One region of the Paraburkholderia edwinii genome, then DNA from elsewhere that is predicted to be linked to it. Evidence: riboswitches for the same ligand, from Rfam matches in the RefSeq annotation. Region 1 holds a riboswitch; the other holds the start of a gene.
What was found. Region 1 has a riboswitch for ZMP and ZTP ahead of glyA (serine hydroxymethyltransferase). Riboswitches for the same ligand answer to the same signal wherever they lie in the genome.
Positions count from the first base shown of each region.

Region 2: it holds a riboswitch for ZMP and ZTP, as region 1 does, so the genes downstream of both, KZJ38_RS34235 (LysE family translocator) here and glyA (serine hydroxymethyltransferase) in region 1, are expected to answer to the same signal.

Region 1 is NZ_CP080095.1:1,158,568-1,161,971, forward strand. It holds gene ybgC (tol-pal system-associated acyl-CoA thioesterase) at 1-341, opposite strand, end outside; gene ydfG (bifunctional NADP-dependent 3-hydroxy acid dehydrogenase/3-hydroxypropionate dehydrogenase YdfG) at 435-1,181, opposite strand; ZMP/ZTP riboswitch at 1,396-1,495, shown strand; gene glyA (serine hydroxymethyltransferase) at 1,719-2,966, shown strand; gene nrdR (transcriptional regulator NrdR) at 2,973-3,404, shown strand, end outside.
Region 2 is NZ_CP080096.1:2,884,618-2,888,021, reverse strand. It holds gene KZJ38_RS34240 (YodC family protein) at 430-714, shown strand; gene KZJ38_RS34235 (LysE family translocator) at 848-1,480, opposite strand; ZMP/ZTP riboswitch at 1,504-1,609, opposite strand; gene KZJ38_RS34230 (superinfection immunity protein) at 1,669-1,968, opposite strand; gene KZJ38_RS34225 (M20 family metallopeptidase) at 2,130-3,404, shown strand, end outside.

The sequences.
Region 1 (3,404 bases):
CCTTCGCGCCACGCTTCCTGCATGAAATCGACCGTTGCGCGGCCGAGCCGTTCGATCCGGCTGACGATCGCGAGCGAGTCGTCGAGGCGGGCCGGCGAACGATAGTCGAGCGCCGTGCTGCAGACGATGAAGAGCGTGCCGGTTTCGCTTGCGAGCCTGCTTTGTTCGATGCCGCAGGCGCGCAGCCATTCGGTGCGCGCGCGTTCGAAAAACTTCAGGTAGTTCGCGTAGAACACGATGCCACCGGCGTCCGTATCTTCGTAGTACACGCGAATCGGCCATGTGAAGCCGATTTCGGCGCCGGGCTTGCCCTGACTGCCAGGAGTTTTCATGTCGCGCATTTTACCGGAACCCGACAGGCTGCCTGATTTTCTGGCACACGTTTCATTCACTTTGCCCGAACCTTTCCCGAACTCTTCCCGGCGCCGTCGTGCTCAGCCGCGATGAACCGACAGGCCGGCGAACGACTGCGCAACCGGCATCAGTTCGATCGAATTGATGTTCACGTGCGCGGGGCGCGTCGCGACCCAGAAGATCGATTCGGCGATGTCTTCGGCTGTGAGCGGCTGCATGTCCTTGTAGACGCCCGCAGCCTTCGCGTCGTCGCCGCGAAAGCGCACGTTCGAGAATTCGGTGCCGCCGCACAGGCCCGGCTGGATATCGGTCACGCGCACGGCGGTGCCGGTCAGGTCAGCGCGCAGGTTCAGGCTGAACTGCGCAACGAACGCCTTGGTCGCGCCGTACACATTGCCGCCGGCATACGGCCAGCTGCTTGCAACCGAACCGAGATTGATCACATGGCCACGATTGCGCCCGACCATGCCCGGCAGCAGCGCGCGCGTGACCTGCACGAGGCCTTTGCAGTTCGTATCGATCATCGTTTCCCAGTCGTCGAGATCGGCCTTGTGGGCCGGCTCGAGGCCAAGCGCGAGCCCCGCATTGTTGACGAGCACATCGACTGCCGCAAAGCCGTCGGGCAGAGCCGCCGACAGCGCTTCCACGGCCGCGCGGTCGCGCACGTCGAGTTCGAGCGGCAGCAGGTTCTCGCCGAGTTCGCGGGCGAGGGCATCGAGGCGGTCCTTGCGGCGCGCGGTCGCGACGACCCGATGGCCGCCTTTCACAAAAGCGCGCGCGATGGCAGCGCCGAATCCGGCAGACGCCCCGGTGACAAAGACGATCATTCCAGTTTCCGGTGGGTTGAGAAAGGCGACAAGCCTACTTCCATTGCGGCCCCCGATCAACCGCGCGGCGCCGGCCGGATCGGGCAGGTTGCTCCAAGGTGCGCGGGCCGTCGCAAAGTGCGCGCAAGTAGCGAATTCGTCAGGCTTTTTTGCATTGCTGCCGGTGCCGCGGGGCCGGTTGCCTATTCGATGCGGTTCCAATACACTAACGCGCTCATCCCTGCGTGACTGGCGATAGAACCCTACGGGTTCAAGGTGGAGCAACCCACCGTGAAGCGCGGGGCTCCGTTTTGCCGTTCGCCTGGGCAGCTGTGATTCGCGCGCAATGATTTGCGTTGCGGGTTGCTGGCCTGCCTCGCGTGTGCGGCGCCTCCGTAGTCCGCATATCCAGGCTTCCAGTTTCCTGCCGCTTCGCGCGCCAGCTTGCGCGCTTTGCGCACGCCTTTCGCGTGCCGCTTTGTATGCTGTTATGCGCAAGATCGAGCGTAAAGCCACGCGCGGAATCACGGTCAACCGAACATTCTCAACGGAACGCATATGTTTGATAAAGCCCAAAGCACCATTGCGAACGTCGACCCGGAAGTCTGGCAGGCGATCGAGCAGGAAAACCACCGTCAGGAAGAGCATATCGAGCTGATCGCGTCGGAGAACTACACGAGCCCGGCCGTGATGGCCGCGCAAGGCTCGCAGCTCACGAACAAGTACGCAGAAGGCTATCCGGGCAAGCGCTATTACGGCGGTTGCGAGTATGTCGATGTCGTCGAGCAGCTCGCGATCGAGCGCGTCAAACAGCTGTTCGGGGCCGAAGCGGCGAACGTGCAGCCGAACTCGGGCTCGCAGGCGAATCAGGGCGTATTCTTCGCGATGCTCAAACCTGGCGACACGATCATGGGTATGAGCCTCGCGCATGGCGGCCATTTGACGCACGGCTCGCCGGTCAACATGTCGGGCAAGTGGTTCAACGTGGTCAGCTACGGCCTCGACGCGGCTGAAGACATCGATTACGAAGCAGCCGAGAAGCTCGCTCACGAACACAAGCCGAAGCTCATCGTCGCGGGCGCGTCCGCGTTTGCGCTGCGTATCGATTTTGAACGGCTGGCGAAGATCGCGAAGGCGGTCGGCGCATATCTGATGGTCGACATGGCGCACTACGCCGGCCTCGTTGCCGCCGGCGTCTATCCGAACCCGGTGCCGCATGCGGACTTCGTCACCACCACGACGCACAAGAGCCTGCGCGGCCCGCGCGGCGGCGTGATCCTCATGAAGGCCGAGTACGAGAAGCCGATCAACTCGGCCATTTTCCCGGGCATTCAGGGCGGTCCGCTGATGCACGTGATCGCCGCGAAGGCTGTCGCGTTCAAGGAAGCGCTGTCGCCGGAGTTCAAGGAATATCAGCAACACGTGGTCGAGAACGCTCGTGTGCTCGCCGAAACGCTCGTGAAGCGTGGCCTGCGCATCGTGTCGGGCCGTACCGAGAGCCACGTGATGCTGGTCGACCTGCGTGCGAAGCACATCACGGGCAAGGCGGCTGAAGCGGCGCTCGGCGCGGCTCATATCACGGTCAACAAGAACGCGATTCCGAACGACCCGGAAAAGCCGTTCGTGACGAGCGGCATTCGCCTCGGTTCGCCCGCCATGACGACGCGCGGCTTCGGCGTCAAGGAAGCCGAAGTGGTGGGTAACCTGATCGCCGACGTGCTCGACAATCCGGAAGACACGGCGACCATCGAGCGCGTGCGGGGGCAGGTTGCCGAGCTGACGAAGCGCTTCCCGGTCTATCGCTAGCCGATCATGCGCTGCCCGTTCTGCCGGCACGACGATACGCAGGTCGTCGACTCTCGCGTGTCCGAAGACGGCGCCGCTATCCGGCGGCGGCGCCGTTGTCCGGCTTGCGACAAGCGCTTCACCACCTACGAGCGGGTCGAGCTCGCTCTGCCGTCGGTCGTGAAGAAGGACGGCAGCCGCGTCGAGTTCGACCGCCGCAAGATCGTCTCCAGCATGAAGCTCGCGCTGCGCAAGCGGCCGGTTGCCGCCGATGCGATCGACGCCGCGGTCGCGCGCATCGAATATCAGCTGCTTGGCAGCGGCGAGCGCGAAGTGCGCAGCGAGCGGCTCGGCGAACTGGTGATGAACGAGTTGCGTGCGCTCGATACGATTGCCTATGTGCGCTTCGCTTCGGTCTACCGGCGCTTCGAAGACGTGTCCGAATTCGAGGACGTGATC
Region 2 (3,404 bases), on a different replicon from region 1:
TTTCACGGCCCAATCTGATTTATTGATGTTCAGCAATGATCGGCCGATTTATTGGTGATTGGATTATCGGCCATTAAGTCCACGCGCCTCCGCGTTAACGACGATTATGGCGCGCGTATGACATCGTCCGGTCGAAGAGGATTACAGTGATCGCTGGTTCCGCCGTCGGGCCTACATGTACAAGGGGATAGTCTTACAGTGCAAGGCCGACGATTTGTAATCCGGGCTATCCCATATAATGAACACCCGTTCTAAAATATTTTATAAATCCGCTTAATTCTCGCACAGAACGTTTTCTTTTTAGAAAAAGCTTGCTTGCGGAAAATCCGATTGATAATCTTGCGGCACTCTTTCAATTGACTCGACGGTAGTGCGTTTACGGCATTGTTTGATCAGACGGCTCGACGCTACGCTTATAACGGGGACATCATGCTGACTGCTACTCTCAAACCATTCGATACGACACGTACCGGCCAATTCAACGTTGGCGACGTCGTCACGCTCAAGGCCGGCGGCCCGCGCATGACGGTAACTTACGCAGGACCCGTGGCCGGCTCGGCAGCCGACCGGCTCGTCTGCCAGTGGTTCGACGAGCACGGTGAACTGCGCCAGGACATCTTTGATCGCGAGAACGTGCGTTGCGAGCCGCGCTCGATTCCGGCGGGCTCGGTGCAACTGCACAAGTTCATTCGGGTCATGCTCCCCACACGGTGATTCATCAAGGGGACTCACCGAGCGGATTCATCAGGCGTGATTCGCCAGGCGGTCTCACTGAGTGGCTTCACTGAGTGGACTCACCAAGCGGACTCACCAGGCGCGCGACCCCCGAACGCGCTTTTCCGAATGCTTAGCGCCGCGCTTCCACGGCCATTCGTACGGCGAGACCTGTCAGCACCGTTCCCATCATCCAGCGCTGGATCACGAGCCACGTGGGCCGGCGCGCAAGAAATCCGGCAATCGAACCCGCCGTCATCGCGACGGCAGCGTTCACGCACATACTGAGTGCAATCTGCACGAAACCCAGCGCGAGCGACTGGCCGAGTACGCTGCCGTGTCGCGGATCGATGAATTGCGGCAGCAGCGAAAGATAAAGCACCGCGATTTTCGGGTTCAGCAGATTGGTCACAAAGCCCATCGCAAACAGTTTGCGCGGCCTATCCGCGGGCAGTGTGCGCACCTGAAACGGCGAACGTCCGCCGGGCTTCACCGCTTGCCATGCGAGCCACAACAGATAAAGCGCGCCGCCGAAGCGCAGCGCGTCGTACGCGAACGGCACCGCCAGCAGCAACGCGGTAATGCCGAAGGCCGCGCACAGCATATAGACGACAAATCCAAGCGCGACGCCCCCGAGCGAAATCAGCCCGGCAGTTCGGCCCTGGCAAATCGAGCGCGAGACAAGGTAGATCATGTTCGGACCGGGCGTCAGCGCCATACCCAGTGCGACGAAACCGAAAGCGAGAAGAGAGGTGTGTTCGGGCATTGCATGTCTCCGTGACAAGATCGAGGCAATGCCCAGGCGCGCGGCGGTTCGCGGCTCCGGCCAGCGGCAGACCGCAGTTCGCGTTCCCCGATGGTGATCCATCTCGTAGCGCCAGTTGCGCGAACCCCACGATTATCCCACGACAACAGCTGTTGCCGACGCATCGAACGTGTCAACAGTATGGCTATTTAGCGGCGCGTCCGCGACGAGCGCAGACGCACCCGCTCGGCGAGCATCGTCGAAAAGGTGCGCATGCTCACGATCTTGCGCGACTTGATGATTTCGCCAGCCACGTTCTTCGGCGGATTCGGCTGAAAGGCCCAGTAAAGCGCGAGCAGCCAGCCGAATACAGTCCAGCCGACCACAGCGTTGAAGAGCGCAATAGTCAGCAGATCGTAACGTTTGCGCCGGTCGGCGATGATCGATGGCAGGAAATAGACTGCCAGCGCGACAACGGCCGCGACGCCTTGGACGAGGAGATTCTCCATTGGATTGCGACGGGTGGACGATGCATGGCGAATGCACCATTGTCGCGCGAATACGCCGTGCGCGCAGCGCAGAGACACACGATGCAGTGCGACGCCGCCCTCTGCAGCGCTAGCCACGATCGGGACTATCATGTGTTTTTTCCCCGACCGGACATGCTGCGATGATTTCCGACGCCACCACGCATTCAAAACTGGACCCCGACACGCTGCGCGATTTCGTCGAGCGCAAATGGAACGACGAGATCGTGCCCGCGCTGACCGATTACATCGCCGTTCCCGCCAAGAGCCCGGCGTTCGATCCCGACTGGCAGAAGCACGGCTATATCGAGCGCGTCGTCACGGAAGCGGCGAAGTGGGCCGAGACGCAGCCGGTGCGTGGCCTGAAGCTCGAAGTGGTGCGTTTGTCGGGCCGCACGCCGGTGATCTTCTTCGAAGCGCCCGCAACGCGTTCGGGCAGCACCGAAACCATCGTGCTGTACGGGCATCTCGACAAGCAGCCGGAATTCGCGGGCTGGCGCAACGACCTCGGACCCTGGACGCCGAAGCTCGAAGACGGCAAGCTCTACGGCCGCGGCGGCGCCGATGACGGCTACGCGATCTACGCGAGCGTCACCGCGCTTGCGGCGCTCGACGCGCAGGGCGTCGAGCGGCCGCGTTGCGTCGGGCTCATCGAAACCTGCGAGGAGTCGGGCAGCTACGACCTGCTGCCCTATGTCGACGCGCTGCGCGACCGGCTCGGCAAGGTCGGTCTTGTCGTGTGCCTCGATTCCGGCGCGGGCAACTACGATCAGCTCTGGCTCACCACGTCGCTGCGCGGTCTCGTGTCGGGCGACCTCGAAGTGCAGGTACTCGACGAAGGCATTCATTCGGGCTCCTACGGCGGCATCGCGCCATCGAGCTTTCGCATCATGCGGCAACTGCTCGAGCGGCTCGAAGACGCATCGACCGGCAATCTGCTGCCGAAGGGCTTTCATTGCCCGATACCGCCTGACCGTCTGCGCGAAGCCGAAGCGACCGCAGCGATACTCGGCGACGACGTGTGGAAGAAAATGCCCTGGGCGTGCGGTCAGGACGGCCGCCAGGTCCTGCCGACCACAACCGACCCGCAAGACGCGCTGCTCAATTCCACGTGGCGTCCGTCGCTGGCGGTGACCGGCGCGGCCGGCCTGCCGTCGCTGGCCGATGCGGGCAATGTGCTGCGCCCGCGCACCGCGTTCAAGCTGTCGCTGCGGCTGCCGCCGCTCGTCGATGCCGGCAAGGCCGTCAACGAACTGAAAGCCTTGCTCGAACTCGACCCGCCGTATAACGCGAAAGTCACTTTCAAGCCCGACAGCGGCGCGGCGACGGGCTGGAACGCGCCGGACGTCGCAACGTGGCTCGGCGCCGCATTGAACGACGCGTCGCGCCAGCACTTCGGCGCGGACTGCGCCTATATC